DNA from 4 places in the Lysinibacillus sp. GW821-FHT14F06 genome. Region 4 is predicted to be linked to each of the others. Evidence: riboswitches for the same ligand, from Rfam matches in the RefSeq annotation. Region 4 holds a riboswitch; each other region holds the start of a gene.
The links. A riboswitch is a leader RNA that binds a small molecule or an ion and turns the genes downstream of it on or off. The one in region 4 is predicted to bind cobalamin.
Positions count from the first base shown of each region.

Region 1: another riboswitch for cobalamin. It lies ahead of AC1RNS_RS04970 (hypothetical protein); the one in region 4 lies ahead of AC1RNS_RS11620 (ABC transporter substrate-binding protein).
Region 2: another riboswitch for cobalamin. It lies ahead of AC1RNS_RS22775 (FecCD family ABC transporter permease); the one in region 4 lies ahead of AC1RNS_RS11620 (ABC transporter substrate-binding protein).
Region 3: another riboswitch for cobalamin. It lies ahead of AC1RNS_RS09280 (ribonucleotide reductase barrel domain-containing protein); the one in region 4 lies ahead of AC1RNS_RS11620 (ABC transporter substrate-binding protein).

Region 1 covers NZ_JBXAPF010000004.1:6,555-14,647, forward strand. Annotated here, with positions in the region: gene AC1RNS_RS04940 (hypothetical protein) at 1-23, shown strand, start outside; gene AC1RNS_RS04945 (thymidylate synthase) at 68-274, shown strand; gene AC1RNS_RS04950 (Rrf2 family transcriptional regulator) at 714-1,127, shown strand; gene AC1RNS_RS04955 (NAD(P)-dependent oxidoreductase) at 1,197-1,826, shown strand; gene aspA (aspartate ammonia-lyase) at 2,085-3,506, shown strand; gene AC1RNS_RS04965 (methyl-accepting chemotaxis protein) at 3,653-4,897, shown strand; cobalamin riboswitch at 5,664-5,847, shown strand; gene AC1RNS_RS04970 (hypothetical protein) at 6,093-6,854, shown strand; gene AC1RNS_RS04975 (GTP-binding protein) at 7,141-8,093, opposite strand, start outside.
Region 2 covers NZ_JBXAPF010000038.1:1,155-9,247, forward strand. Annotated here, with positions in the region: gene AC1RNS_RS22755 (DMT family transporter) at 1-19, shown strand, start outside; gene AC1RNS_RS22760 (DMT family transporter) at 19-333, shown strand; gene AC1RNS_RS22765 (monooxygenase) at 417-725, shown strand; gene AC1RNS_RS22770 (heme ABC transporter ATP-binding protein) at 770-1,561, opposite strand; gene AC1RNS_RS22775 (FecCD family ABC transporter permease) at 1,566-2,612, opposite strand; cobalamin riboswitch at 2,759-2,949, opposite strand; gene AC1RNS_RS22780 (biotin transporter BioY) at 3,120-3,716, shown strand; gene AC1RNS_RS22785 (YdhK family protein) at 3,829-4,404, shown strand; gene AC1RNS_RS22790 (response regulator transcription factor) at 4,442-5,143, opposite strand; gene AC1RNS_RS22795 (sensor histidine kinase) at 5,121-6,515, opposite strand; gene AC1RNS_RS22800 (NADPH-dependent FMN reductase) at 6,853-7,395, opposite strand; gene AC1RNS_RS22805 (nitroreductase family protein) at 7,463-8,080, opposite strand.
Region 3 covers NZ_JBXAPF010000007.1:196,763-204,855, forward strand. Annotated here, with positions in the region: gene AC1RNS_RS09250 (bifunctional adenosylcobinamide kinase/adenosylcobinamide-phosphate guanylyltransferase) at 1-159, shown strand, start outside; gene cobS (adenosylcobinamide-GDP ribazoletransferase) at 193-969, shown strand; gene AC1RNS_RS09260 (histidine phosphatase family protein) at 942-1,541, shown strand; gene AC1RNS_RS09265 (bifunctional adenosylcobinamide kinase/adenosylcobinamide-phosphate guanylyltransferase) at 1,490-1,882, shown strand; gene AC1RNS_RS09270 (ECF transporter S component) at 1,903-2,397, shown strand; gene AC1RNS_RS09275 (hypothetical protein) at 2,394-3,077, shown strand; cobalamin riboswitch at 3,188-3,376, shown strand; partial or broken gene AC1RNS_RS09280 (ribonucleotide reductase barrel domain-containing protein) at 3,542-4,843, shown strand; gene AC1RNS_RS09285 (hypothetical protein) at 4,985-5,713, shown strand; partial or broken gene AC1RNS_RS09290 (ribonucleotide reductase barrel domain-containing protein) at 5,936-6,847, shown strand; gene AC1RNS_RS09295 (ribonucleotide-diphosphate reductase subunit beta) at 6,860-7,900, shown strand.
Region 4 covers NZ_JBXAPF010000010.1:116,628-124,720, forward strand. Annotated here, with positions in the region: gene AC1RNS_RS11600 ((Fe-S)-binding protein) at 1-1,888, opposite strand, end outside; gene AC1RNS_RS11605 (cob(I)yrinic acid a,c-diamide adenosyltransferase) at 2,127-2,690, opposite strand; gene AC1RNS_RS11610 (adenosylcobinamide amidohydrolase) at 2,706-4,163, opposite strand; gene AC1RNS_RS11615 (FecCD family ABC transporter permease) at 4,160-5,161, opposite strand; gene AC1RNS_RS11620 (ABC transporter substrate-binding protein) at 5,158-6,120, opposite strand; cobalamin riboswitch at 6,323-6,508, opposite strand; gene AC1RNS_RS11625 (acyl-CoA dehydrogenase family protein) at 6,574-8,093, opposite strand, start outside.

The sequences.
Region 1 (8,093 bases), on a different contig from region 4:
GAAGACATGAAGATATATTATAATTGTAAGCGCCTTCTAAGCTATAATAGCCTAGGAGGTGTTTTAGATGAATGTGATATTTGTAGAAACGTTTACAGGTACAGAGCTTTTACATATGGTGTCACAGGATGTGGCGGGCATATTAGCAGCAGCACAAGGGGAGAGTGTAACATTCCCATTAGGCCACTTTAAGTATGAATTTCATAACTTAGATTTTTATGAGGAGAACGGAGAAATCCGGCAAGAGCTAGTTATTTACGTAAAGAGAATTTAAAGTTGAACTTCAATTTGTAGCCCAATTCACTTGAACCTTTACATGCGGTAAATGTCTTACTCTATTTTTAGGTTAAATTTTATCTTCATTCAGCAAATGTTTTTTGTATCGAAAGCATAGCAGCAGATACAGAAGACTCCCACCTCTGCAGGTGGTGAGATGAATAAGGTATTGGTTTCTTTTCAGTGGGTGTCCAAACACCTACTGAATGAAGATAATGCCTCCGGCGGATGTCACGGATTTTCAAAGGAATGAATTGTGTGGGCACAATTCAAAATCCGGACGCAATTACGCCAAGCCGAAATTGATTTCGTGTTTACACGAGAGAAAAGAATAATAAGCATTCAAATGGAAAAAATAAAGGCAGGTGTATATAAAGCAATTTTCTTGCCTTTATCTACACCTGTAACTATAATAGTTACAACAGGTGGTGATACATATGGTGAACAGTCGATTTTCGGTAGCGATCCATATACTTTCGCTCATTGCAACTACATCTGATAAAAGTCAGTTAACATCTGACTTTATGGCAGGGAGTGTCAATACAAATCCAGTTGTGGTAAGACGCATGATTGGTACTCTCAAAAAAGCAGGATTGCTGTCTTCACAAACAGGCATCGCTGGTTATGAGTTATTGGTAGAGCCAAAAGATTTAACATTATTAGCTATCTACCAGGCAATTGATGGGCCAGAGCAGCTTTTTGCGATTCATGATGAGCCAAATCCAGCCTGTATGGTGGGGAGAAAAATCCAACATACATTGGAGGGTGTTTATACATCTATTTGGCAGGCAATGGAAGAACAGTTACAAGCACAAACTTTACAGGATGTGCTAGATCAACTTCGTCTTTAAACGAAGTCGATCTTTTGTACCCACCCTGTAACTTAATTGGTTACAACTATAAACTAGGAGGAACACATAATGAAGATTGGTATAATTGGAGCAACAGGGAAAGCAGGACAAAGAATAGTAGAGGAGGCATTACAACGTGGTCATGATGTAACAGCCATCGTACGCTCTGCATCGAAAGTAGTGGGAAATATTTCTGTTATGGAGAAAGATGTATTTGCTTTAACGCAAGAGGATGTAAAAGGCTTTGATGTTGTTGTTAATGCGTTTGGCGCCCCATTTGGTCAGGAAGAATTACATGTAAAAGCAGGTCGTCATTTAATTGAAATTTTAACTGGCATAGATACAAAATTATTTGTTGTTGGTGGAGCAGGTAGCTTGTTTGTAGACCCAGAAAAAACTGTACGTGTAATGGATACACCGGACTTTCCTGAAATGTTTTATGCAACAGCTAAAAACCAAGGTGAAAATCTACATGATTTACAACAATCATCAATTACTTGGACATTTTTAAGTCCATCAGCATTCTTTGATCCAGAAGGTCCAAGAACAGGAAGCTACAAAGCGGGTGCTGATCATTTATTGGTGAATGCTGCTGGTGAAAGCTATGTGAGCTATGCGGACTATGCCATAGCTGTAGTAGATGAAATTGAAAATCCAACTCATATAAATAGTCGTTTTACTGTCACTTCCGATAAATAATAAAGAAGGCGTTGGATTTATCGGAAAAGAAATAGTAACCAAACAGTACCTATGAGTAGCTGATAACTTGCTCCTTTTCTTTACTACACTCACATCATAATACGGAATAATGGACCGAGCGCGTATAGAATGCGCTCGGTTTTTAGCGAATAATTTACTTTTTTAAAGGATTTTTTTATTTTACAGAAAAATGACTGTTTACAATCCGCCATTAATTAGCTACTATCAAGTGTGAGTATTGCATAAAAGGAGACGACAATGATGTCAACACAACGTATAGAAAAAGATTTTTTAGGTGAACGTGTATTACCAGCAAATGCTTATTATGGGATTCAAACGCTACGTGCGACTGAAAACTTTCCTATTACAGGCTACACAATTCACTCTGCATTAATTAAAGCAATGGGGATTGTCAAAAAAGCAGCAGCATTGGGCAATATGGAAGTACACCTATTATCAAAAGAAATTGGTGAGGCAATTGTCGAAGCAGCACAAGAAGTGATTGATGGAAAATGGGATGCAGAATTTATAGTAGACCCAATTCAGGGCGGTGCAGGTACATCGATCAACATGAATGCCAATGAAGTAATTGCAAACCGTGCCCTAGAAATTTTAGGGAAAGAAAAAGGGGACTATCAATCAATCAGTCCAAATAGCCATGTGAATATGTCCCAATCAACAAATGATGCTTTCCCAACAGCTATTCATATCGCTGTTTTAAATTTAATAGATGAATTACTGCTAACAATGGATAATATGCAAGCGGTATTCCACCAAAAAGCAGAGCAATTTGCACATGTGATTAAAATGGGACGTACTCATTTACAAGACGCAGTACCTATTCGATTAGGACAAGAATTTGAAGCTTATTGCCGCGTTATCAACCGTGATATTGTACGCATCCATCAAACTCGCCCGAATCTATATGATGTGAATATGGGGGCAACAGCAGTAGGTACAGGTTTAAATGCGTTCCCTGATTATATTAAGTCTGTCGATGAGCATCTTGCTGAAATTTCAGGATTACCGTTAAAAGGTGCTACTCATTTAGTAGACGCTACACAAAATACGGATGCTTATACAGAAGTGTCTGGTGCATTAAAAATCTGTATGATCAACATGTCTAAAATTGCGAATGACCTTCGCTTAATGGCTTCTGGTCCACGTGCCGGCTTAGGAGAGATTATCTTACCAGCTCGCCAACCAGGATCTTCAATTATGCCAGGTAAGGTAAATCCAGTAATGCCAGAAGTTTTAAATCAAGTTGCCTTCCAAGTAATCGGTAATGATCATACAATTTCTCTAGCATCTGAAGCAGGGCAATTAGAATTAAACGTGATGGAGCCTGTGTTAGTATTTAACTTAATTCAATCTATCAGCATAATGAATAATGTATTCCGTGCATTTACTGAAAACTGCTTAAAAGATATTGAAGCAAATGAAGAGCGTATGAAAGAATATGTGGAGAAAAGTGTTGGTGTCCTAACGGCTGTAAATCCACATATTGGCTATGAAGTGGCTGCTCGTCTAGCGCGTGAAGCAATTCTTTCTGGTCGTTCGATTCGTGAACTTTGTTTAGAAGAAGGCGTACTAACAACTGAACAATTGGATTTAATTTTAGATCCATATGAAATGACACATCCTGGTATTGCAGGGTCAAGTATTATGAAATTGAAATAATAGACTATAGAGAGCACTTTGCCTAGCGTAAAGTGCTTTTTTATATGACTTGTTTCTTACAATAGTGGGGCTTTTTTCTGTGAATCGAAGGAAAATTCAACTATAATAACTACATTGGAATATTATTATAGTTGGGGGAATTTAGTATGAGTTTAGGAAAAAGAAGTATAATTGGTTTTTCTGCTTTAAATGTTCTTATGATTATTATATTAGTCATAGACCTAGCAAATCTTACATCATTGGATTGGTTATCCACAATATTAACAATACTAGGAATTGCAATGACACTTTCCTATATTGTCTATGTACAGTATAAAATTATTAAGCCCATCAACCAATTAGCAGCATCTGCTCAGGCAATTGCTGAGGGAAATTTGCATACTGCTCCTATTGAAGTGAATTCCAATGATGAAATTTCAGCGTTAACAAAAGCATTCATAGAGATGAAAGAACAATTACAAATTATCACTCAAAAAATTGCCCATAGCTCTTCAGACTTATCTACGAGTATAGAGGAGCTATCTGCCAGTACAAATGGAATTACGATGGCTGTTGATGAAGTTGATTCTCAAATGGAAAAAACATCAGATGGACTTAAGCATGCAGCTCAATCAGCCAATGAAAGTGCAGTGGCTATGCAAGAAACAGCAGATGGCATTGAACGGATTACTGTAGCAACGCAAGATGTTTTTGACCATGCAAAGGAAGCAAATGATGTTGCAGGTAACGGTGCAGAAATTTTACATGTGGCTAAAAATCAAATGCAATTTATCTCGAACTCAACTGAAAAAACAAGTCAGTTAATGCAGCAGTTAACAAATAAAATGATGGATATCAAAACAATGATTGATATGATAACAACCATTACAGATCAAACGAATTTACTAGCATTAAATGCAGCAATTGAAGCAGCACGGGCTGGGGAACATGGTCAAGGCTTTGCGGTCGTAGCAGAGGAAGTTCGTAAATTAGCAGAGCAATCCAAACATTCAGCACATCAGATTGTTGAGCTAGTAGTTGGAATTGAAAATGATACAGCACAGGTAGCGTCATCGGTTGAAGAGGATTTAAAAAATGTTCAGCAGGGTGTCTATGTTATTGATGAAGCAACAAAGTCATTTGGTACGATATCTCAACATGTAAGTAAAATGACGAGTCAGCTGGAGGATATTTCTGCTACGGCTGAGGAGCTTTCAGGTAGTGCTGTTGAGGTGACAAAATCTGTTATGACAATTGCTTCTGGTATGGATAGGTTATCACAATATACAGAAGTTGTTCTACAATCAGTAGATGAGCAAAGCGCCTCCATGCAAGCGGTCAATACAGTATCACAAGATTTATGTGTACAAGCAGAAAATTTACAGCAGCTTACACAGCGATTTAAGGCTTAATTATGTAATAGAAGATTCTACTATAAATATAACTTATGGAGTTTACAACATTTGTACAATGTTGAAATAAATGGCCCATTGCCTGTGACACTTTCAAGATTATAAAAAGCCCGCGCTTAAGCGAGGCTTTTTTGTTATGCAAAAGAAGAAGGGGTGCGAAATGGACAGATTACCATGAGAAGGGTCAAAGGCTTGCTGGGTACATGTATGAATTGAAGAATAGCAAGGAAGTTTATATCAATACCTATAGCTATTTGAATTAAAGAATCATCAAAGATATTCAGGTACATGTATTTTGTATGAGCTCAATAAAGAATGATGTGCTACCCATTCGACAAGACCTGAAAATGGTGGGGTGTTTGATTATTGATGGCTTGTAAGTTATAGATATTCAATATTATGAAAAGCTAAAAGGTATTTAATGTATCTCTATTTTGAGCTTATTATTATATCCATGCAAATGCAAAATGGAGGGATGAAATGAAAGTTCTTTTGTAAAACATGCAAATATTTTTGAGGGGCTTCAAAATCATGATACGGAACCAACTGAAAAGCAGTTAATAGGATAAAATGGCTTGTTGAAAATATATGTCATACAATTTCAAACAATAATCGTAACAATCATTTTTCCAATTATTTAATGAAGAAAGTATTTTTTTTAGGAATATACTATATATTGTGGTAATTGACTTTAGAAAAATACTACTTTACAATTAATACTAGTAAGCTATAAGGAATGTGAAGTAAACACGATTCCTTAACAACTGAATAGCGTGTAATAATAGGTGTAAATTGCGTGCAATTTACTGAAAAGGGAAGTCGGTGCAAATCCGACACTGTCCCGCAACTGTAAATGTGAGCGACTTTTCGTATACCACTGTTTAACGACGGGAAGGGGAAAAGTAGCGATGATCATGAGTCAGGATACCTGCCTATTATGAGTACACACCATAACCCTACGAGGAATAGGAGGTGGCATGTTGACAAAACAGAATGCTCTGTTTGTCACAGTACGTCAGACGCCCAAATTAAATAAAGGTATGTGGATAAATTCCCATACATTTAGGTTTGGGTATTGTTTGACTTTTTGTGATGAACGAAAACAATAAATCGAAGGGTTTCCTCTAAATGAAGGAAATCCTTTTTTTACTGATGACTTCCGTTTTGAAAATATGTACGAAAAGAGGATGCACTTATGACGAATATTCATGTATGGTCAGCACAGGAAACGCACTTTGAGGATATGAAAATTTGTAAGCAGCCACGCACTGAAGTTGCCAAGCAAGCAAAAACAAGAATGGCTGTGGAATCACTTGTTGATCAAATACTTGCAACCAGCCTTATTAGTAATCAGCGACTATTTGATCAAATTTTATATAACAAGGACATTATTTGGATTCAAAATGAGGAATTTAATGGACATCTTTTCGCAAGGGCAGAGATAACAGAGAACCTGAAAACAAAAACAAATAGCTTTATGATGTATATGCCAACAAATCCAATTGTGTATGAGGTTGATGGCGAACTTTATCATTTAATTACACGCATCGATTCAACCCGTGCCAAACCAAATCTAGAACGACTTTTTGTAGAGCCTAAGCCTGTATTAAGTGCTGCTCGTGTCAATGATTTATTGTGCTCGATTGTGATGCGTTTTTATGAAACTTATTTGGAAGATTTATCACGAATCACACAGGATAGCAAACTTATTAGTTTTGTAGAACGCGAATATAAGCATTTTTTACTAGCCGTAAAGGAACTAAATGATTATCATTTAAACTGGCATCCACGCGGCAATGGTCATGAGCTATTGCTGCAATTAATTGATAATTTGCAACTTTTGAAAAGTAGACCAGGCAAAGTGTTAACAGACTTTTCTAATTCACATAGCTATGCTGTTGTAGAACCTTCTTATCGTCTTTTCAAAGACACAAGGCAAAATGTACGAGCATTATAGGAAAAAGCAACTGTTCAGATTCAAAAGGAAACGGCTCTGGTACAAGTGAATATCGCTCCGGTCAGCTCAAAAATAGCTCGGGTACAAGGGAGAACCGCTCCAATCAGCCCTAGAACAGCTTAGGTTCAAGAGCAAATCGCTCTGGTCAACCCAAGAACTGCTCAGGTCCAAGAGAATACAACCCAAATTAGTCAATATCTTCTCAATAGCAAAACCAATTAATACAATCTTAGTACAGAAACAGGACATGGAAGTAATTTCCCATGCCCTGTTTCTATTTTCTGAATTATTTTATACAATGCATTGCTGCTTGTGCCTCATGCCATGGAACGGAATAGCCTTTCCCCTTTGCACAAAAAATACTGGCAGATGTATATTCAGGATCGGCATTCTTATCATAGCCGACTTGCATAATAATTTCTTCCGTATTATGACACACATCATAGCCATCAAATTGCAGAGAAAGGACACCCTTACCATTAGTGTAGGCCGCAAAGGTTGTACTATAGCTCATAAATGTCGCGACAGGGGCACGGCCCGTAATCACGACATCATCTTCGGAAATAATTGGCGGGTCAAATGTACCGAATGCTTGCTGAATATCAGTCATCATGCGGCCGATAAAATCGGTAGATGCTTTTAACTTAAAGCGGTAATACGGCTCTAAAAGGACATTCTCCGCTTGCTCAAGCCCTTGCCTCAATGCCCGGAATGTGGCCTCGCGAAAATCGCCGCCCTCGGTATGCTTAATATGAGCACGGCCCGTTACAAGCGTAAAGCAAATATCAGTCACGGGAAAGCCTGTTAGTAATCCATGATGTTCTCGCTCGAATAAATGCTTTTCAATCAGTCGTTGATGCCCAACGGATAAATCGTCCGTATGACATGCATTGACAAATGTAATACCAGTACCGCGTGCACTTGGCTCCATTAATAAATGTACTTCCGCATAGTGCTTTAAAGGCTCGAAATGACCATATCCTGTAACAGTTGATGAAATTGTTTCCATATATAATATCTGTGGTTCCCCGAATGAAATGGCTAATGAAAAACGCTTGTTTAGCACATCGATAAGTACCTCAAGCTGGATAACACCCATAATATGTACTTGAATCTCTTGAAATTTTTCATGCCAAATCACACGTAATGACGGCTCTTCCGCTTCAAGTATACGAAAGATTTTTAAGACTTCCTTTATATGCTGTTCACCCTCGTATTGTACTTTGGCCTGCAGGGTTG
Region 2 (8,093 bases), on a different contig from region 4:
GAAAGGAGCGAATGCCTAATGGGCTGGTTACTTGTTTTATTAGCTTCAATATCAGAAATTATCGGTGTGGTAGGCTTACGCTTCTATAGTCAGAAAAAAACGCTTCGTAATTTATTTATATATGTGGGTGGGTTTGGGTCGTCCTTTGCACTATTATATGCCTCCTTCAACTATTTACAGTTAAGCATCGCCTATGTTGTGTGGATTGGTATTGGAACTGTTGGTGCTGTCCTTGTAAATATTATATTTTTCGGTGAATCCAAAAACCTTACTCGTCTGATTAGTATCGTTGCCATTATCATTGGTGTAGCAGGCTTAAAAGCTGTATCTTAATTTGTTATGCTCCTGTACTTCTTCGGTAGATTTTTTATATAATGATTTAAAATAAACAGCTTAGTGAAAAGGAGGATTTAAGAATGGTGTATTTGTTACAGGTTGACTTTACTATGGAAGGCCCTTTTGGTACAGAGATGTCTGAAGGATTCAAAGATCTAGCACATAGTATTAATGATGAAGAAGGCGTTATATGGAAAATTTGGACTGAGGACGAGTTAGCTAAAGAAGCTGGCGGGGTGTATTTATTCGAAACGCAAGAAAGTGCTGAAAAATATTTAGCCATGCACTCTGCCCGCCTAACAAGCTTTGGAATAACAAATATTCGCGGTAAAATTTTTGCAGTAAATGAAGCACTGTCATCCATTAACAATGGTCCTATCCTTCGATAAATAACATGGCGTATCCGCAAAAAAGATACGCCTTTTTCAAACTATCAATATTTGAATATTTTCTTCGTATATTGCTCAGATACATACGTTAAATAAGGCTTACCTGTAAGAGGATGAGTTTGTATATCAGCATAAACACCAAATACATCTTGTAATAGCGTTGGTGTAAGTACTACTTCAGGTGTACCAGAGCAAACAATCTGACCTTTTTGTAAAACATAAATTTGATCGCAATACATAGCTGCAATGTTTAAGTCATGCAAAGCAGCAACTACTGTTAAATGTAGGGTTTGAATTAAATCCATTAACTGTAATTGATGCTGTATATCTAAATGATTTGTTGGCTCATCTAAAATAAGTATCTTTGCTTGCTGAGCAAGTGCACGTGCAACCATCACTCGTTTTTTTTCTCCACCTGATAGAGAGCTGAAGTTACGTTTTTCCAAATGTGCGATACCTGTTTGATTTAATGCAGCCTTCACAATTTGAAAATCTCGTTCTTGATCAAGCTCCAATAGTTTTTTGTGAGGTGTTCTTCCCATACTTACTAAATCATGTACCGTAAAGTCAAATAAAACCGGTGTTTCTTGACTTACTACCGCCAAATTTCGAGCAATGGTTTTACTTGATTGCTTAAAAATATCCTGCTCATTTAACAAGACTGTACCATTTTCGGGTTTTAATAGACGATACATATTCTTTAATAAGGTTGACTTCCCGCTACCGTTAGGACCAATTAGCCCAACAAATTGCTTTTCCTTTATCTGAATACTAACTTCATGTAATATACGTTGATCATGAATAGAATAGGATACCTGCTTCGCTTCTAATGTCATAGATTTAATCTCCTTCACCGAAAGAATAATTATTACGGCGTAGTAGCCAAATGAAAAATGGTCCTCCACAAAAGGCAGTAATAATCCCAATCGGCATTTCTTCAGGGGCTATTAAAATTCGAGCAAATGCATCTGCCCAAACTAAAAAAATCCCTCCCAATAGAGCACTAATTGGTATTACATATTTATAGTTGGAACCTACAATTATGCGGACAATATGCGGAATAATTAAGCCGACAAATCCAATGGAGCCACTTACTGCAACAAGTACGCCCGTTAATAAAGATACTAGCAGGATAAGCTGCAAACGAAATTGTTGGATATTGACACCTAATGTAACTGCAGCCTCTTCTCCAAGCAATAATAAATTTAAATTACGATAATGGAGCCACAATAAGGCAAACACGAAGATAAATATAGCTGCTGGAATGATTATATTGCTCCATTTTGCACCTGCTAGACTACCAAGCATCCAATACATAACTGCCTTAATTCCATTATCTTGCTTTGCCATCATTAACATGAAATTCGATACAGCAGATAAAATAAACGATACTGCCATTCCCGCAAGTAAAAGTCTAAAAACAGAGATTCTTCCTCCGACACGTGCAAGGAAGAACACTAACAATATGGCAAGAAGTGAGCCTAAAAATGCAGATACAGAAAGAGCGAAAATACCTAGAAATGAAAATGCACCTAAAATAATAACTGCTGTAGCACCAACTGTTGCACCTGAAGATATTCCTAATATGTATGGTTCAGCTATGGAGTTTCGCACAAGAGCCTGTATAGCTGCCCCAGCGATGGCTAGGCCTGCTCCTACGATAGCAGCCAGCAAGACACGAGGAACACGTATTTGCCAAATGATAATTTCTTGCGAGCGACTCCAATCCTGCTCTATTAAATTTTGGACGATTGGAATTTTGGACAGGATAACCTGCCACACATAAAGAGGTGTAATAGAAACAGATCCAACCATAACAGCCAAAGTCATAGAAATGATTAGTACCAGAAGAAGAGTCAGTGATAATAGTATAAATTTTTTATTCATATGTATAAAACTCCTAATCAATCATAGTAGACATGAAGCAATAAAAAAGAGTATTTCATGCATAATATGCATAGAAATACCCTAGATTCAACAAAGTAGAAAGATTTCCTTCTATTGTCCGTAAATGCGTTCATCCTCGTGGGCATTACAAATATCACTAAATGGCAGGTCTCCTGGCTTCGAATCACCGTTTTATGATTGCCTTCCCATCCTAAAACAGTGGCAAAATCATCATAAAACTCCTCGTTACAGTTGCGGGACAGCGTCGGACTTTCACCAACTTCCCTTTTAAGTGACACTTTGTATTTGATGTCACACCATTAGTATCCAAACTATTAAAATTATGACGATTCTATCATACATTTTAATAGTTAGTCTATAAATAACCGGAAATTATAAACTTTAGCTGTGAAAACAAAATTGTGTTAACTTAACATAAATATAAAGTTGACACAAATAATTTATTTTCATACACTATTAATAACTTTAATAGATAGAGGTGAAATTATGGCAACAGTTGCAGAACACTCTCATCATAGATTAAGAACAGTAGATATTGCTTATATTGGATTATTTTCAACATTAATGATGATTGGTGCAAATATTACTTCCATTGTCCCTTTCATGTCTGTGGGAGGAGTCCCAATCACATTGCAAACTTTCTTTGCTATTTTAGCTGGACTAGTTCTTGGCAGTAGAAAGGGAGCACTTGCTTGTACGGTATATATGTGTATTGGTTTAGCTGGTGCACCTGTATTTGCACGTTTTGGCGGCGGCTTTGGACAAATCTTAAGCCCTACTTTTGGCTTTATTGTCACATTTATTTTAGCTGCATTTATCGCAGGACTGATTGTTGAGCGCAGTGGAACAAGGAAAAGCTATATTGTTGCAGCCGTAATTGCTACAGCTATTAATTATTTACTAGGGACAAATTGGATGTATTTTGCTTATAAACTATGGGCTAGCGCTCCAGATGCTTTCAATTATAAGATGGCCTGGCTTTGGATGATGCCACCTTTGCCAAAGGATATTATTTTAGCGGTCTTTGCGGGTATTTTTGCGCATCGTCTACAAAAGATATTAAAAATAATACCAGTAAAATAGTTGAATCCTGAAAAACGCCAATCTAAAAAAATGGCGTTTTTTCTTATAACGAGTCCATTATTTCTGCATATTTATTTGCTACATTAAGCGTAAATAGTAAGGAGGAATAAATATGAAGATAAAAAGAAGATGGTTAAATAGTTTCCTAACAGTAATTGCTTTACTAGCGTTATCAGCATGCTCTGACAAGACAGAAACAGAATCAGGAACGAAAAATGACGATAGGCAGAATACAAAGATGGATCATTCCACAATGGACCACTCTAGCTCTGGTGATGTGCCAGTAGCGTTGAAAACTGCAGTAAATCCTAAATTTCCAGTAGGAAGCTCAGCTATTATTACCGATGGACATATGGAAGGTATGGAAAGAGCAAAGGCGACAATTGTAGGCGCATATGATACCACAGCATATATTGTCTCCTATGAGCCAGTTACAGGTGGCGAGCGTGTCGAAAATCATAAGTGGATTATTCATGAGGAATTGATAGATTCAGACTTGGCGCCATTAGCTCCTGGCACTGAGGTCAAGACGAATGCATCTCATATGAAGGGCATGGAAAATGCGACTGTTCGCATTGATAAGGCTATCCAAACGACTGTTTATATGATTGATTACACCGCTACTACAAATGGAGAGTCTGTAAAAAATCATAAATGGGTAACTGAGGATGAATTGAAAGCAGAATAGACTTTTGAACCTCTGTAGAGTTCTAGCAGAGGTTCTTCTAGCTCCTGATATCTAAAGCATTTTTTCCTACTGGCTTGAGCCATTTATAGCCAATCCCCCAAACAGTTTGTAAATAATTATCAGCAGGAAAACCGCTTTTCCGCAGTTTCTCTCGTAAATTACGTACATGGGAATCAACTGTTCGATCTTCAATCGAATCATTATATCCCCAAACAGTACTAATAAGATGCTCTCTAGTAAACACCTTATTTTGATGCGCTAAAAATAAGGCTAGCATCCCAAATTCTTTAGGTGTTAAAGATATTTCCATCTGTCGAAAACACACTTCAAAGGATTCCTTATCTAAACGTAATCCCTCAAACAACACAATATTTTCATCAATTTTTGCCCTTCTTAGGACAGCATTAATACGTGCAAGTAACACGTCTTCATCGAAGGGCTTCAGAATGTAATCATCTGCCCCAAGATTTAGACCTTTTACCATATCAGTATGCTCCCCTTTTGCTGTTAGCATAATGATAGGAACATCCCAAAACTTCCTTATTTCATTACAAGCCTGCCAGCCATCCATCCCTGGCATCATAATATCTAAAAGTACCAAATCTACATGATTTTCTTCTAAATAGATCAGAGCCTCTTGAACGGATACCATTGCCTTACATATAAAGACAGGCTCTAAATAAAGCTTAAGCAAGTCTAACATCCTGGGTTCATCATCAATGAGCAGTATTGTTTTCATACGTTTCGACTCCTTTAAACGTTAAAATAAAAGTTGTCCCTTTATTCTCTTTACTCTGGGCTGTTATTTCTCCTCCATGTGCCTGAACAAGTTCTTTTACAATTGAAAGCCCAAGTCCAACACCCCCTAATGCACGACTACGGGATTTTTCAACACGATAAAATCGTTCAAAAATATGGGGTAAATCCTTTTTGGGAATTCCCTTTCCAGTATCTTTAACGATTATAGTTACTAAATCATCCTGTCTCATTCCCAAAACGGAGATAGCATCACCTGATGCACAATATGATAAAGCATTATTGAGGAGATTCATTAATATTTGTTCGAGCCTTGCTGCATCGGCCATTAAGGTTAACTCTTCTTCACAATGAACATTAAAGTACAGGTGTTTTTCTTGAAAGGCAGGACTCAACTTTTCCTCAATATTTGCTAAAAACGTATTCAATTGAAGACACTCCTTTTCAATCATAAAAGAGTTTTCGTCCATTTTAGCTAAATCAAATAAGTCCTTTATTAAAAGAGAGAGTCGATTAGTTTCTTCTATAATAATACCTAAGTATTTTTGTCGATCTTGCTCCGTCAAACTACGTTTATAGAGAACATCTGCATAGCCTTTTATAAAAGTTAAGGGTGTTCTAAGCTCATGGGCAATGTTTGATAAAAAATCTTTTCGATCTTGTCTTAAATGATTTAAATCTTCCGATAAATGCTGGATTGCAATGGCAAGATCGCTTAATTCATCCCTACCATTTGTAGAAAGTACAACGGTAAAGTCACCATTACTCATTTTCAAAGTAGCTTCTTTCATCTGAATTAATGGACGAGCCAGCTTTCTAGATAAAACAATAATGACTGCAATGGTTACCAGACCAGAAACAAATCCAACAATTAAAAAATGCTTATTTAGGCGCTCCATTAATGCATGGATAGAATCTGTATTTTGAAACATAAAAACGTAACCAATTGTTGTCTGCTGTTTTTGAATCGGACTAATGGTTGCAATATATCTTTCTTTTTGCCAATTACGCTGAAGTATTTCCCCATTATATGGAACAGTGTTCTCTAATTTACTTATATAATCTTTGATTTCAGGATGTGGGTGTGAAGACGCTAGTACTGTTCCAGTTATATTTGCAATAACCACCTCTGTATCTTCTACCGACTCCATTAGCACAATATGGGCTAGGGTTTCCTTGTCAAAATTTTGCTCTAATATTGTTCTATGAGAGTTTCCCCTTGCCTGCAGACTGGTTAGTTCCTCCTCCACCCTTGAATTGGTTAAAGAAGTATGTAAAAAAAGCATCATAAATGTTTCAATGCAAAATAATGTAATAAAAAAAATGATTCCAAGCTTTAGTGAAAGTTTTTTCATTCGCTAACCACCATTTTGAGATTTCCAAAAAATCCTATCATGCGTTTATATATTCGCTGAATAGGAAAAATACATCATCTCTCCACCCTTTGAAGTATTCTGTATCTGACGCTTCACTTTCAATACAGAAATATTTGTTGGCGCTTTCGCACAGAAAAAATCTGCTGAATTAAGTTAACAGTATAACGTTAAAGTATGAAGATTTCATGCAGAAGAATAGCATTTTTAATTGAACATTTCTTTTAACGTACTATCCGCTGTTCCAGAGCTTTATTCGTTTCAGATAGGTAAAAAAAGTCCTGCAAGTATACCTCATACTTACAGGACTTAAATTATATTATACGTATTTTTTTACCCAGTTTAGGAAGTTGTCGACAACTGCGTCAAGGAATTTTACAGTACCTTCATCTGTCAGATTACCTTCTGCATCAAATTTCGTGTGCACCGCACCAATATAAACATCATTTCCACTAAGTAATGGTGAATTAATACCTGGGGAGAATAAAATATCTCTCAAATGTAATTGTGCCTTAACAGTACCAAGGTTCCCCATCGATGCACCCATAATAATAGATGGTTTTCCAATCATTACTTTGTCTACACGAGATAACCAGTCAATTGCATTAACCATAACACCTGGTACAGTCCCATTATATTCTGGTGTCACCCAAAGCACTGCATCTGCCGCTTTTACTTTTGCTTTAAAATCAAGCACGGCTTGTGGTGCATCATTCTCAATATCTTGATTATACATTGGTAACTCGTTTAAGCTTAATACCTCAAGCTCAAATTTCTCTGTATACTGTTTTTGAATAAATTTTGCTAACTGCATATTATAAGATTCTTTTCGGATACTACCTACGATGGCTACTACTTTCACGATGTTGTTTCCTCCTAAAATGTCTATTATTCTTAGTATTTGTATAGCAATTCTATTTTATACCACATTAATAATAAATGGCAAATTCTTCAACCGGCTTACGATAACCACGTAAGCGACGGCTGCTTTCTTTTTCCTTACCTATTGTAATCATAAGTGCAATTTCATGTGTTTCTGGCACATTAAAAAGCGCACGCATTTTCTGATTATCGAACCCAATCATTGGGCAAGTGTCCCAACCGCGATTTTTTGCAGCAAGCATAAATAACATTGCTGATAATGAAGCATTACGAATCGCTTCTTCCTTCATAAAATCCTCGCCACGGTCTTCATAAAATTTAGTATTCTCTGCTACAATCTCCTCTAATTCACTAGTTGTAATTATTCCTAAATCCACCATCCCCTGAGTGAGGTTAGCCGTATATTTATAAGCCTCTTTATCACCTAGTACTAGAATCACTCCAGATGCTGAATGTACCTTATATTGACCAAATGCCGCCTCTCTTACTTTTTCCTTCATCTCTTCATCCAACACAACGATATAGTTAGCGTGTTGTAAGTTAAAAGCCGATGGAGCAAGTTTAACGTCCTCTAAAATAGGGCGTATGTCTTCTTCAGTCATCTTAACATCCTTCATAAAATTATTGGCTGAACGACGCTTATCAATTAGTTTGGAAAATTCCATTTTTAAACCCCCA
Region 3 (8,093 bases), on a different contig from region 4:
CTTATAGTTGTATCCAATGAATTATTTGATGAGCCTCCATATCTTAATGAGGAGGTAGAATTATACCGACAAATGCTAGGGAATTTACATCAATGGTTTGTTTCGGTGGCAGATGAAGCCTATGAAATAAATTATAGTATCGTAAAAAAATGGAAATAATGTTCTTAAACTAAAATGAAGGAAGGCAAAACGATGAAAAATTTCTGGCATAGTCTATTACTTGCATTTCAATTTTTTACGGTTTTGCCAGTACATAAAGAATTATCTTTAACAAAAGGAACTGTTACAGGGATGTTCGCCTTTTTACCATGGGTAGGTGCATTAATGGGTACTGCAACAGCGGCAGTGATCTATAGCTTAACGGAATGGACGGCGAGCAGTGAGATATTACTGTCCTTTGTGATTATTGGACTATTCGCTTTATTCACTGGGGGTTTACATTTAGACGGTTTTATTGATATGGGAGATGCCTATTTTTCGTATCGGGATCGTGAGAAGCGGCTTGAAATTTTGGATGATCCGCGTGTGGGTGCATTTGGTGTACTTTCTGTGTTATTTTTAGTGCTTGGAAAATTTGTGATACTGCATGAATTATTCGTACAGCATAAGTTCGCACTCTGGATGCTTATTTTTGTTCCATTATTAACGAGAGTAGGAATGAGCTTTTATTTTATGTCACTGAAATGTTCAAAAGAAAAAGGGCTTGCCTACTTTTTTAAATCCCATATTAAGCAACATGTACTAGTTGGTTTCATGCTTGTCTCATTAATTGTAGCCTATACAATCATCTTCCTTATTGTAGGCTTTACATTTGTACCAATAGTGCTTCTAGCGGTTTTAGCTATGGCTCTTGTGGTTTTTCGGCAATTTACACTACGCAACTTTGGCGGCGTTTCTGGTGATTTACTTGGCGCTTCCATTGAGGGAATGGAGGTTGTATTGTGGGTAACACTGTTATTGTGCGTTTAATGAGGCATGCACCAACAAAAGAAAATTTGGAAAAGCGTTATCTTGGCTGGACGGACTCATCATTAGCTGATACATCTAGACTACCAATAGTAGATAAAAATGCTATGAAAGTATATGGCAGTGATTTACGACGTTGTAGAGAAACGGCTGCTCATTATTTTCCGAATGCTGCTTACATAGCTGATTGGCGATTTCGAGAGTCCAATTTTGGGGAGTTTGAAGGAAAAACATATGAGGAGTTAAAATCTGATCGTCGGTATTGTGCATGGTTAGATGATCCTGTTTCGTCTCCTCCACCGAATGGGGAAGGCTTTGCTGCATTTTGTCAACGTGTGAAGGATGGTTTTTCTGCACTACCAAAGGATGAAGATGACTATTATGTTGTCGCACATGGTGGCGTTATTCGAGCATTGCTTGTAGAATTTGCCCCAATGGAGCAGTCCTTTTGGTCGTACAATGTACCACATGATAAATTGTTTACCTTAACATTTTCAAGGAAAGCTTGGGAGGAGGGAAATAGATGCATGTCTTTATCGGAGGCGCCTATAATGGAAAAACCGACTATGTTATGACATTGCTTGGAGATCAAGAGGTGGTGTTAGTTGATGGTTATCTGCCTAAATCTATCCCTGTGTGTGATGTATTAGTTATAAAAGGCTTGGAAAAGTGGCTTGTTACACAAAATCTTGAGGAGGATGAGAATCTTGTCAAAACCATGTTAACAAGACTACAGGCTCTAGAAGAAAATAGGACATTGTATATCGTAGTTACTGATATGGGGCGCGGGGTTGTGCCGATGGAAAAGCAGACAAGATTACTACGTGATACTTGTGGGCGCTTGTATCAAGCTTTATTTGCTAAAGCAGAACGTGTCGTGCGCATTTGGTACGGTATCGCAGAGCAAATTAAATAAGACAGAAAAGAGGAAATGGAATGAATCGACAAAGATTGACGAAGTTGACGTTCACTGCTATGGTAGCTGCCATTTGTGCTGTTGGAGCGATGATTAAAATTCCAGCAATTATATCGACTGCTGCGTTGGACTCTGCCCCTGCATTTTTAAGTGTCGTATTTTTATCGCCAGTATTCGCAGGAGTTGCAGGGGGCATTGGGCATTTTATTACAGCCTTAACGACTGGATTCCCATTCGGACCATTACATATAATTATCGCAGCAGAAATGTTTATCGTTGTCTGGATTTTTGGAATGATGCATAAAAAAGGTATGCATTTCTGGAAATGGCCTGTGGCACTTTTTTTTAATGGTGTGGTAGCACCATTACCATTTTACTTTATTATAAGTCCAGCATTCTATTGGGCGTCGCTAACTAGTCTTCCGTTGGCAACTCTTATTAATCTAGTTATTGTTGCAATTGTCATGCCAATACTCTCTAAGGTGTTTCTACGTAAGGACGGGCGAGTACATTGAGAAATGCAGTTAACATAGGTGGGCTTATTGCAACTACAGATAATGCTGCAGCAATTGGTGAAAAGCCACAAGATATTGTGTCCGCTTCAAATAAACTCACGGCTTACTTTACAGCACGTGTTACCTTTTTAGAGCAGCTTACAGCAAATGCTTTACCTAAGCATATTATATTAGCAAATTTTTCTGGAGATACTGCATGGTCTAGTTATGTAGCTGGCATACAGCAGGTTTTTGAGGAGGCTGGTCTAATATGCCCGCAGATAGATGGTAGTACGGAATCCAATATGCCAACTTTACAATCGGCTTTATCAGTTACAATGCTTGGCGAGCCGCAAAAACGTACATCCAATGAACTTGAGCATCTTTGTTGGTATACGTATGGACTGCCACTTGTAGGAAACGAAGTCCTTGCGCAGCCCGAGGATGTTGCACAGCTTCAAGCTATTTATCGTGCATGGAATGAGGATATCGTTCAGCAAGTTTGGCCAGTCGGATCAAAGGGCCTGCAAGCAGAATTTACTCGACTTTTTGGCAGCATACATGTTGAAAGTGACTTAAATATTGAGAAAAGTGCTGGGCCTAGTACAGTGGTATTACTTGGGATACATTCAGAAAAAGAGCAACTGGCACAAAAAATTTTTTCTAGAAATTTTGAAAAACTACGTAAAACTGCATTGTAATTGGGCTTGCTTCGAGAAAAAGTAACGCTTTAAAACTTGCAAGGGGCGAAACACCTATTGCAACACTAAACACAATATGTTAGATTTGTTTAGGAGTTAAAACACAATATATAGTATTTTGGACAAGCGGTACCAATATGGTTTAAAAGGGAATTCGGAGCAAGAGTCATCTTTAGCCGAAGCTGTCCCCGCAACTGTAAGTGCTGACAAATGATCAAGAGGCCACTGTTTTAAAACGGGAAGGTGATTATTTGAAAGAGGCATGAGCCAGGAGACCTGCCGCATTGTTCAAGACAGCAACACATTCTTCGGGGGTTGAGAAGTGGAGGCGAGAGATTTGCACACTTCTTTGTGTGCCTGTCCTTCATTTCCATTTCTGATTTTACAGCGATCATGTAACCGATAAGATGTTGCATGATCGCTTTTTGTGTTGTCTGGAGATAGAAAAGGAGAGAATATGTACAATGACAATTCAAATCGAGCAGCAAATGACTAAGTTAATGAAAAGCTACACGGAAGATGAGCTTGAAAGCTTTGTCAGGTTATCGGATCGTTGGCTGCGAAAAAATGATAATGCCACATTTGAGGCATGGGCAGATGCAATGATTCTTCAAACACTTAGTCTGATTGACGAGGAGGAGCCATACTGGACATTTGTAGCCGCGCACATCTATTTAGAAAAATTATACGATCAATTTGCGATGCGCCGTGGTGTTTCACCAAAGGATGTTTATCAGGTTTTCCCAGCACAATTAGCACGTTATACAGAAGCTGGCTTGTATCATAAAAGCTTAACAACAAAATATAGTGAGCATGAGCTTCAGGAATTAGCAAGCTATTTAGAGCCTAGCCGAGATGAGTTGTTTACGTATATTGGCTTAAAGACATTAATGGATCGCTATGTGGTGCGTGATTATACTAAAACACCAGTAGAGCTTCCACAAGAACGCTGGATGGTCATCGCCATGACATTAATGCAGGATGAAACAGAAAATCGTCTTGAAAAAGTTCGAGAAGCTTACTGGGCGATGAGTAATTTATATATGACAGTGGCAACACCCACATTATCAAACGCAGGGAAGACACATGGTCAGCTGTCGAGTTGTTTTATTGATACAGTGGATGACAGCTTACAAAGTATTTACGATACGAATACAGATGTGGCAACACTTTCTAAATACGGCGGTGGTATCGGTGTATATATGGGCAAAATCCGTAGCCGCGGCTCGTCCATTAAAGGCTTCAAGGGTGCCTCAAGTGGGGTACTACCATGGATTAAGCAATTAAATAACACAGCCGTCTCTGTTGATCAGCTAGGCCAACGTCAAGGGGCCATCGCTGTCTATTTAGATGTTTGGCATAAGGATGTTTTTACATTTTTAGATTTACGTTTAAATAATGGGGATGAGCGTTTACGTGCGCATGATATTTTCACAGGACTGTGCTTACCAGATGTATTTATGGAAGCAGTGGAAGCACGTGAAGATTGGCACTTATTTGACCCACACGAAGTACGTGAGGTGATGGGCTTCTCATTAGAGGATTTCTATGATGAAACGAAAGGCAATGGATCCTTCCGAACGAAATATGCCGAATGTATCGCTAACCCATTATTAAGCCGTGAAGTCGTCCCTGCCATCGATATTATGAAGCGAATTATGCGCTCACAGTTAGAAACAGGCGTACCTTTCATGTTCTATCGAGATGAAGTGAACCGCATGAATCCGAATAAGCATGAAGGAATGATTTATAGTTCAAATTTGTGTTAATTGTAGCACCTTCAATCAGAAATGATTGTCGAAAACTCCGTTAAACGGGGAAAGTCACTCAGTGATAACCCACCGTGCTAAATCTTTTGATTAAATATTTGGAGTTTTATACAACAGAACAAATATTCGTTTTTAGGAGTGGTTGTTATTTCTAAAGAATATGGGTTCATTTATGTAACGACAAATAAAATAAATGGTAAAAAGTATATTGGAAAATGTATATATGGTCGCGTAAATAACTGGGAAAATTATTTAGGATCAGGAGTATATTTGAAAAGAGCCATTAAAAAATATGGTAAAGAAAATTTTGAGAGAAAAATTATTTGTAATGCTTATTCCGAGGAAGAATTAAATGAATTGGAAGAATATTATTTGAATTATTTTGATGTTGTCAACTCTACTGAATATTACAACATTAAGATTACGTCAATTGGTGGAGATATCTTTACTTTTCATCCAAATAAAGAGGCAATTAGGAAACAGAGAGTTAAGCAAATGACTGGTGAAGGCAATCATCAATTTGGAAAACCTAAAACGAATAAAATGATTGAATCAGTGAAAAAAGCCAACTCAAAACATATCATCATTGATGATGTTCATTATGAATCTGTGACATCTGCTTCAGATCAATTAAAAATAGGAATTAGTACAATCAATTACAGACTAAATTCAGATAATTTTCCAGCGTATAAACGAGTAATGCCGAAAAAGGAACTTAAAATTAATGGCTACCCTTGCAAAGTGGGAAATCAAGTATTTGATTCCATAACAGAAGCTGCTAAGCATTATGGTATTTCAACACATGCAATGAGATACAGAATGAATTCTCAAAATTTCCCTGACCATATTTTACTAAATCAAAAGTAAAAGCCTAACGACTATCGAAAGCATAGCTCATTGAAAAATATGAGTGAAGAAGCGAGTAGAGTACCCCTCAAGCGAGGCCCACTAAAGGGATAATTCATAAAGGGAAAAGCGGAGCATCCTACAGGTAGAGCTGAGGATGATGATATAGTCTCCTCTGCATAGTGATATGCAGCAGTTCTTAAAGGAACGGATTAGGTTTAGCGAACCTAGTTGAAGAAAAGGACCGAAATATTCCAAAATATGTCACCCACTGAATTTGAATCCATCACACTAGAAGATGATGTCATCGTGACTCGTCGCAAGCCTGGAGATTTTGTGGTTTGTAACTTGTCCTCTATTAATCTAGGAAAAGCTGTACCTGCCAATGTATTAGAACGTTTAATTCCAATTCAAGTACGTATGTTAGATAACGTTATTGCCTTAAATACTATTCCTGTGAAGCAAGCAGAACGCACAAACTTACGCTATCGTGGTATTGGGCTTGGCACATTTGGCTGGCACCATCTATTAGCGCTGAAGGAAATACAGTGGGAATCTGAAGAAGCGGTAGAATTTGCGGACAAGCTATATGAAGAAATTGCCTACTTAACGATTCGTGCTTCTACCGCATTAGCAAGTGAAAAAGGCGCATATCCTTTATTTGAAGGTTCTGATTGGCAAACTGGTGCCTACTTTGAAAAGCGTGACTATAACAGTGACAAGTGGAATGCTTTACGTGAGGCTGTGGCGAAAGAAGGTATGCGCAATGGCTATGTTATGGCGGTTGCTCCAAATTCATCAACATCAATTTTAGCGGGCAGTACAGCAACGATTGATCCGATTTTCCAAAAGAGCTATTCAGAAGAGAAAAAGGATTACAAAATTCCAGTCACAGTGCCTGATTTATCACCAGTAACAACTTGGTACTATAAATCTGCCTATTTCATCGATCAAAATTGGACAATTAAGCAAAATGCAGCACGTGCACGCCATATCGACCAAGGCATTTCACTTAATTTATATGTACAAAATACGATTAAGGCGAAGGATTTGCTTGCACTGCATATGAATGCTTGGGCCAGTGGTGTGAAAACGACCTATTATGTACGCTCAACATCTGTAGAATTATTAGAATGTGAGTCTTGTGCAAGCTAGGAGGATAAAATAATGACAACAATTACGAAACGACAAATTATGGATAAAGAGGCACCGAACCGTTCCACAGGGATAGTAAACGGCCGTTCCTCCAATATTTTAAATTGGGATGATGTGCGCTTTAGCTGGGCCTATCCGAAATATAAAAAAATGCTAGGCAACTTCTGGACACCCTTTGAAATTAATATGAGCAATGATGTCAAGCATTTTCCAGAGCTTACAAAAGATGAGCAAGAATCATTTTTGAAAATTATTGGACTATTAGCCCTTTTAGATAGTGTTCAAACTGATTTTGCAGGCAAAGTTGCCGACTATTTAACGGATTCAAGCTTAAATGCCCTGATGATTATTTTGGCACAGCAGGAGGTTATTCATAACCATTCCTATTCATATGTACTATCCAGTCTAGTCAACAAAGACGAGCAGGATCGAACATTTGATTTTTGGCGAACAGAACCCGTTCTTGAACGCCGTAATGATTTTGTCATTAAGGGCTACCGTGCTTTTTCAGAAGAACCAACAGTTGAAAATATGTTAGAAGCGATTGTCTATGATGTTATTTTAGAAGGACTATTTTTCTATTCGGGCTTTGCATTCTTCTATCATTTAGCACGTAATCAAAAAATGGTTGCAACGTCCACGATGATTAATTATATTAATCGTGACGAGCAACTCCATGTCGATTTATTTGTGAAAATTTATCAGGAGCTATTAGAGGAATATCCAGAATACGATACACCTGAGCGCAATGCTCGTGTACAGGATATCTTCCGAGAAGCAGTTCAGCTTGAAATTGATTGGGCCAATGAGGTCATTGGTGATAAAATTGAGGGCCTTGATGTGGAGGATGTTCACGATTATGTGCATTTCTATGCCAATGTACGCTGTAATCAGCTCGGTGTTGATCGTCCGTTTGAGGGCTATCGTAAGAACCCATTAAAATGGATTAAGGCGTATGAAGATGTGGATTTAGGCAAAACGGATTTCTTTGAGCAACGATCCCGTCAATATGTAAAAGTTAATGTAGAAGATAATGGCTTTGATGATTTATAAAATGAAACCACGTGAGCAATAGCTTGCGTGGCTTTTTTAGGTAGAGATTAGGTTGATATTGACGTTTTGTATACTTTTGTATACAATTGTGTGCAGAAAGAAGCTCTTATTAGTCTGAAGTTGAATGAAAGAGCGGTTGATTGCCACCCAAGCAAAGCAGCGGCGATCGGATAGTAGGAGAGGCTAACGATTA
Region 4 (8,093 bases):
TAGCCGTTTCGCGATTACGTTCCATTTCTACAAGCTTCACGCCTGGAATACCTCGTAGTATCTCACGCGGTGCATCATAAACATCGTTATAACGACCTAAGTAACAAGAATCATGGAAGACAATTGTTTCATGAACTTCATAATTCAACGCAAGTCGATTTTCCTCAATCAGCTGATTTAACAGCTCTGTGTGATGATATACTTCACCCTTCCAGCCAAAGTCTTGATATTCGTTTTTGAAGATATTGTAAGCATGAGGATCGATTGTCACAATTTTCTTCACATCGTTTTTCTCAAACTCATCAATATTCGCTGTCGCAAGCTCTTGGAATAAAAATTCATTTCCTAAACGACGAGGTGTATCTCCTGAATTTTTCTCTTTATTTCCTAAAATCGCAAATTTCACGCCTGCCTCATTTAATAGGCGACAGAAGGCTAAGGCAATTTTTTGTGAGCGGTTATCAAATGCCCCCATTGAGCCTACCCATAATAAATATTCCATTTCCTCGCCAGATTTTTTCAGCTCTTTGACTGTTGGAATGTGGATTGTTGGATCAAGGTCACGCCAATTTTCTTTTTCTTTACGGTTTAAGCCCCAAGGATTTCCTTGACGCTCGATATTTGTCATCGCACGTTGTGCATCTGGATTTACTTTCCCTTCTGTCATTGTTAAATAACGACGAAGGTCAATAATTTTATCGACATGTTCATTCATAACTGGACATTGATCCTCACAGTTACGACAAGTCGTACATGCCCATATCTCTTCTTCCGTAATCACTTCACCGATTAAAGATGGACTATAAATATCTTCAATTACCGCACCCTCGGCACCAGACGCCATTGCTAACTGATTTCCTTTGGTATTAGCAAAGAATTGATAAGGTACCCACGGCTTTTGCTTTGTCACCACTGCACCTGTAAATGTTAAATGGTCACGAAGCTTCACGATTAAATCCATCGGTGATAGCATTTTACCTGTTCCTGTTGCAGGACACATATTTGTACAGCGCCCACATTCTACACAGGAATATAAATCTAGCATTTGCTTTTGCGTAAAGTCCTGAATGCGTCCAACCCCAATAGATGGCATCTCATCTTCACTGTCAGCATTTTCTCCAGCTTCCTCTAATGCTTCAAAGTCGATCGGTGTTAGCGTTCCTACACGATCTAGACGATTCATATAAACATTAAGTGGACTAACAATTAAGTGGAAGTGCTTGGATTGCGGTACATACACTAGGAATGTTAATAAAATTAATAAGTGTGCCCACCACATCACATAGAATATAGCTGCAGCTGCTGTTTCTGGTAGGAAACTAAAAATAGCAGCAATACTAGAAGCAACTGGTTCTGTATATGTTAATTCCTCACCATGCCAAATTAACCCCATACCATTAGCGATTAATGTTGATATCATTAAGCCGCCAATGAAAATTAATACAAGACCGTTTTTCCAGCCTCGTTTTAGACGTACTAGCTTTTCTACATAACGACGATAAAACGCCCAGACAACTGCTACTAAAATCATTAAGACCACAAGCTCTTGGAAGAACGTAAAGACACCATAGAAAATGCCCAGCGGCAAATGTGATTCAGGTACTAATCCCTTCCAAATTAAATCAATGGCTCCTAGCTGCACCATTAAAAATCCATAGAAGAACATTACGTGAATTAATCCACTCTTTGGATCTTTCAGAAGTTTATTTTGGCCAAATACATTGACCATAATATAACGAATTCGTTCTTTTACACTTTCATCAAACTCAACCTTTTTCCCCAATTGCACAAACTTATAGCGTGTTTTTAACAGATAGAAAAACAATCCTACTGCATAAAGCACAACCACGACTGTTAAAACAATGTTTGCAATTAATAATGGACTCATGGTTGGTCCCCCCTTTAGTTTGTCGTAATTTTCTCTCTTTGTGGTAAATTTGCTAGCTCATACTTAAATGTACGTCATTCCATCATTATATTCCTATTCTAATAAATGAGTGAGCATTCAGTCAACATAAAACGGAAATATTTCTGATAATTTTATATTCTTACACTTTCCAAGAAAAAAAGCCACCCTGAATTTTTTCAAAGTAGCCATTTTTCATTTTCTTTACAATAATTTTACCTTAGTTTTTAAATACATTACCGCTTCGAATATACTCAATATCAGAAACCTTCAGTCTAAAATTCACAACTCGTGCAGCAGCAAATAAATAATCAGATAGTCGGTTTAAATACTTTTGGACAATTGTCGGTACATCCTGAATCTCCTTCATGAGGGTTACCATTTGGCGTTCTGCTCGACGTGCAACTGTACGGGCAATGTGTAAGGTTGCAGCGGCTGGAGCACCCCCAGGTAAAATAAAACGCTGTAAAGGCGGTGCTTCATCTGATAAAGCATCTATTCGAGATTCCAGGACTTCAATCGGTTGCTCCGTAAGCTTATAATGACGCTCCTTCATAACATTTGCAAGGTCCCCTCCTGCATCAAAAAGCTCATGCTGAATTGCTTCTAAGTCAATAAGAATATCCTTAAAAAGCTCACGATCCAATTCACTCACGGCCTTGCCAATAAATGAATTTAATTCATCAATAGCCCCGTAAGTTTCCACTCGTAAGCTATCCTTGTCAACACGTCCACCAATAAGACTTGTTTTGCCTGTATCCCCTGTTTTCGTGTAAAGCTTCATCTCTCTCATCTCCTATCATCCAGTTTTATAATTTTTAATGGCTTGCACAGTTGTCGCAAAAACACCTTTACCAATGATTTTCCCTACCTCTGTAATCGGTCCACCATATAGCATTTCTTCACCTTTTTGTGTAGCAGCAATCAACAAACTATCTGTAGCAGTCCCTGTTGCAATGGTTCCACTAAGCTCATCGCGAATATCTTCTGACTGAAGTGCCTTGGTTTTTGCCTCATTCGCAGTCATCATTGCTTGGAAAAAAGCTTCCTCCGATAGACTTCCATTGATAATAACCCATGTATTTATAGTACCAATATATGGTTCAATCTGTCGTTCATGTGCCCGAGAAACATCCACAGCATTGCCCACACCAGCAGTAACGGCAACGAGCACACTGCCAAAGGATGCCGTATATTCATTAATCGCTACTAGCCTTGATGGAACAGCTGTTAACATAACAACCGTACTCGTTGAAGAAAAATTCTCCCTTTGTAAAAATGATGCGACCTCTCGCTTTACATCACTTATGACATACTCCCCTGGAACTGAGCGATTTAAAAGACAATCATACCAGCCAATCCCTGGGTTATGAACAGCAGAGGAAACAGTTTTTAAAGGAAAATCAGATTTTAACTGAATATAATGTTCAGTAACCGTAAAATTTTCTCTGCTAATATGTGCACGTTGCAGATGTTCAACCGATGCTGGCATCATTGTTATTTGCGGTTTTGGAATTTCAGGGTGCGCATAGGTCGCTACCCTCGCCTGATAGACATCTTCAATTTGAGAAGCCATCAATACTTCATGGGGTACCCCGAATGCACGCATCTGCCCCGATTCCATTAATAATAATTCGTCGCAATAAAGAGAAGCTAAGTTCATATCATGTAACACCATAATAACGGTTAATCCGCATTCTACCGCTTCTTTCCGTACCATATCTAATATTTGTCGCTGATGTGCAATATCTAAATGATTGGTTGGTTCATCTAGCAATAATATTTCTGCTGTCTGCGCTAAAGCTTGGGCTACAAAAACTCGTTGCTGCTCACCACCCGATAAAAATTCCATGGATGTCTGCTCATAGCGTGTCACACCTGTTTGTGCCATTGCATGTTGTACTGCTTGTTCATCTTTATCCGACCAGCTGGAAAAGAACCCTGATTGATGTGGATATCTTCCAAGTGATACAGCCTCTCGTACACTGTTTGAGAAAGCATTCGCATGTAATTGTGGAAGAACGGCCATTTTTTTTGCCAAAGCACGAGCATTGTAAGAACTAATATTTTTGCCATCTACTTTTATAGTACCTGCCTTAGCTGGTAATATGCCGCTAATTACTTTTAACAGTGTAGATTTCCCACTACCATTTGGACCTAAAATCCCTAATATTTTTCCCTTTTCCACTGAAAAACTGATATCTTTGACGATTGGTACGTCATCATAGCCACCTGATAGATGTTCAACGACAATCATGCCCGTACCCCCTTGCTTCTTCGCTGCTTATAAAAAATATAGGAAAAGACAGGTGCCCCAATAAATGCAGTAATCACACCAATCGGCAGCTCTCTCGGCATAATAATTATTCTTGCAATTAAGTCACAAATAATAAGCAATGTCGCACCATTTAAAAAGGATAATGGTAATAAATGACGGTGGTCTGAGCCCCAAATCATTCTTGTCATATGGGGTACGACTAATCCAACGAAACCAATCGTTCCTGAAACAGCTACTGCTGCTCCTGTCAGCATGGATCCACCTACTAAAATTAAATACTTACTACGTTTCACATTAACACCTAAGTGCTTTGCACGTTCCTCCCCATATAACAGCACATTTAATTCCCTTCTTTGGGTCCAAAGCATCAATGAACCTACAATCACAAATGGGATAATCATTTGCACAAAAGGCCAGCCCCTCATCGATACAGAACCAAGTAGCCATCCTATCACTTGCCTCAACTCCTCGCCAGATAAGGCAATCATCAAGGAAATAAGTGAGCCTAAAAATGAGCTAAAGATGACCCCAGTTAAAATTAGCGTTTCCATTTTCAATGAACGATCTACTATTCTTGCAAAGCTCATGACTGCTATCATCGTTAATACTGCTCCAAGCATACTGAAGGTTGGCAATGCATAAAGGCCAACTACTGGAATTGAAATACCAAAAAATATTGTCATTACAGCACCAACTGATGCACCTGAAGAAACACCTAACGTATAAGGATCTGCTAAAGGGTTTTTTAACAAGCCCTGAAAAGCAGCCCCTGCAATGGCAAGTGATGCGCCCACAAGCCCTGCTAGGAGAACTCGTGGTAGGCGTATTTTCCAAAAAATATTGGCAGCCGTTTCATCAGCTGCTTTATTCCACAATACTTCTAGCGGAATATGAACGGAGCCTATTGTTACACCACACCAGATGCTAATGATAAGAAGTGTAACGGCGGTTACATAGGCTACGACTATTTTACTCACTCAAATGCCTCAGGGTAGATAGCTTTCGCTAATTCTTCAAGTCCCTCTCCTAAACGAGGTCCTTGACGACTTGTTGTATTCTCATCTACCTGAACAATGGCTTTATTTTTCACAGCAGTAATTGTGTCAAAACCAGCACGCTGTGGAATTTTTGTTAAAATATCTGGTACATAATGATATTTCACCACGATGACATCTGGATTTTTTGCAATAATTTGTTCGGAACTGATTTCATACCAGCCTGCTGTATCTGCCGCAACATTTTCGGCATGAATCATATTTAACATTTCATTCATAAATGTATCTTTACCAGCTGTAAATATATGTGGTTCATCAGATGTTTCTACAAAAACTTTCTTTGGCTTTACATCCTCAAGTTTTGCAAGAACCTCGTCTACTTTTACCTTCATATCTTTAATGATTTTTTCGGCCTCAGGTAATTTCCCAGTTGCACGACCTAGTTGTTCAATTGTTGTGTAAGTTTCGTTAAAGTCCTTCGCATCTGTTACCACAAAAACCTTTAAACCGGCAGACTCAAGCTGTTCAATAGCTCCCGCTGAAAGTGTCATACTCGATTTGTGAGCAAACACAATATCTGGCTTTAAGGCAATAATTTGCTCATTATTATATTCCATGCCGCCAACTTTTTGCTTTTCAGCTGCCTCTGCAGGATAATCATCATTATCGGTAACACCAATTATTTCATTGTTTAAGCCAAGAGCAAATAAAATCTCTGTGTTACTTGGAATAAGAGAAACTATTTTCTCAGGTGGTGCTTCCAGCGTAATATCCTTGCCAACAGCATCCGTTATCGTCATTGGGAATGTTGCTTTGTCTACCTGTGATGTTTCTTGTTGCTCAGAAGATGTCGGCTTTTCATTTTTTGCCCCTTCCCCACAGGCAGCAAGCAAGCCAATTGCCAAAAATGCGGACAATCCTAATTTCCAAAATTTCTTCATGTAAATCCTCCTAGTTTATCGATGCATATATTGTAACAACTTGTTTTGCTGATGGATTAGTAACCGACGAATTTTGTAAGTTTATCGCACTTTTTTTCAAATTTATCGCTATCTCCTATACAAAACAAATACCCCTCATCCAAAGTGAGGGGTAATAATGCACAAATATACGCAAAATCCACCACCCTATCCTCGTAGGTTGAAATGTGTTTCTATAAAGGCAGGTCTCCTGGCTCGTGCTCCATACGTTTCTTCAAGCCTTCCCGAAAGAAATTTCAGTGGCGTACATTGAAAAAACTAGCACATACAGTGGCGGGACCGCATCGGAATTTCACCGATTTCCCTTTTCACTTTACATAAGTAAAGAACCTTTATAATATTCAGTTGATTTTATTATACATGAAAACAAAAGAAGTCGCCTACCAATCTAGACGACTTCCCCTTTATTATTTATTAAATGATATCTGTAAAATACTGGACTGTTTTCATTGGTGCACCTAGTTCTCTTAATGCCCAAGTATGCTCTAAAAATATATCTGCCAGCTTTTCATATTTACCACCGAATTTGTGTGCCCATTCAACTGCTACAACACTTTCATACATATGCGCCATTTTTTCTGCTACTGCTTTTGCTTCGAATGTTTTTGTTGCTTCATCCAAAGAGCTAAATGAATGCAATGTCGATTTCAAATGAACTAATTGTTCCACTACTAATTGGACTAGAGTACTATCAGCCAACTTAGCTAAGCGTTCCTCCATAACACGTACAAACAACTCATGTGCTTGGAATTTATCTACTAAACGAATCAGCTCTAATGCCAATATATTAGCAGTTCCTTCCCACACCGTAAGCACCTGTGCATCTCTTAGTAAGCGAGGTGTCACAAAGTCTTCAATATAGCCATTTCCGCCATGTAATTCAATCACTTCACTCGCATATTTCACCGCTTGCTCAGCTGTTTCCTTTTTCATAATAGCAATATTTAAACGGTTCATGATCATATCCTCATGACTGCCCTGACCACTTGTCACTTTATCATATAGCTGAATAAGATCAAAAACTGTTGCTACTTCTACATGAAGCTTTGACGCTAATTTTCCTAGTGTGTCCTGAATCATTGGGTATTGCGTTAAAGGCTTACCAAAGGCATAACGATTTGTTACATAATGCTTTGCCTCTAAAAAGCCGCGTCGCGTAATACCTATAGAAGCCACGGCATTACATATCCTTGATAGATTAAGTGCCTCTAGCATATAATAAATTCCTTTATTCGGCTCACCTACAATATAGGCAAGTGCACCTTCAAATTCTACTTCACCAGAGGGTACTGCCTTCACACCGAGCTTATCCTTTAAACGGCGAATATGAAGGTTATTCACAGTACCATCCTCCGCTCGCCAAGGAACTGCAAATAATGTTAGCCCTTTAGAGCCAGCAGAAGCCCCCTCGAGTCGAGCCAATACCATCGCTACACCGCACATTCCTACATTGGATGCAAAATATTTCTCACCATATAAACGGAATTGCTCGTCTTCCTGTCTTGCCTCTACAACATTTGCCCCAACATCTGAGCCACCTTGTCGTTCTGTTAAAAAGGTTGCTCCCTCATAGAGCTCAGTATCGCCTGTTGCACAAACATGTGGTAAAAAGCGTTCCCTCACCTCATCATTCGCATAATGATCGAGTAAATAAGCTGTAGCCATTGTTAATGTAACAGGACAATAAAAGCCAGGCTCAGCATGGGATAATAAATACCCTTGGGCAAAGCTATAAACATAGTTCCCCTTTCTTCCTAGCTGTGGAATATTCTTGTGCACGTAGCCCACAATCCCGGTATTGTACGTCTCTTCAATCGTTTTTTTATAACCATCATTGACCCAAATCTCTGAAACCTCTTCACCATAGGCATTATAACGCTGTAATCGAGGCTCACCCTCTCTATCCGTATGCTTCGCTCTTCTATCAATATCTC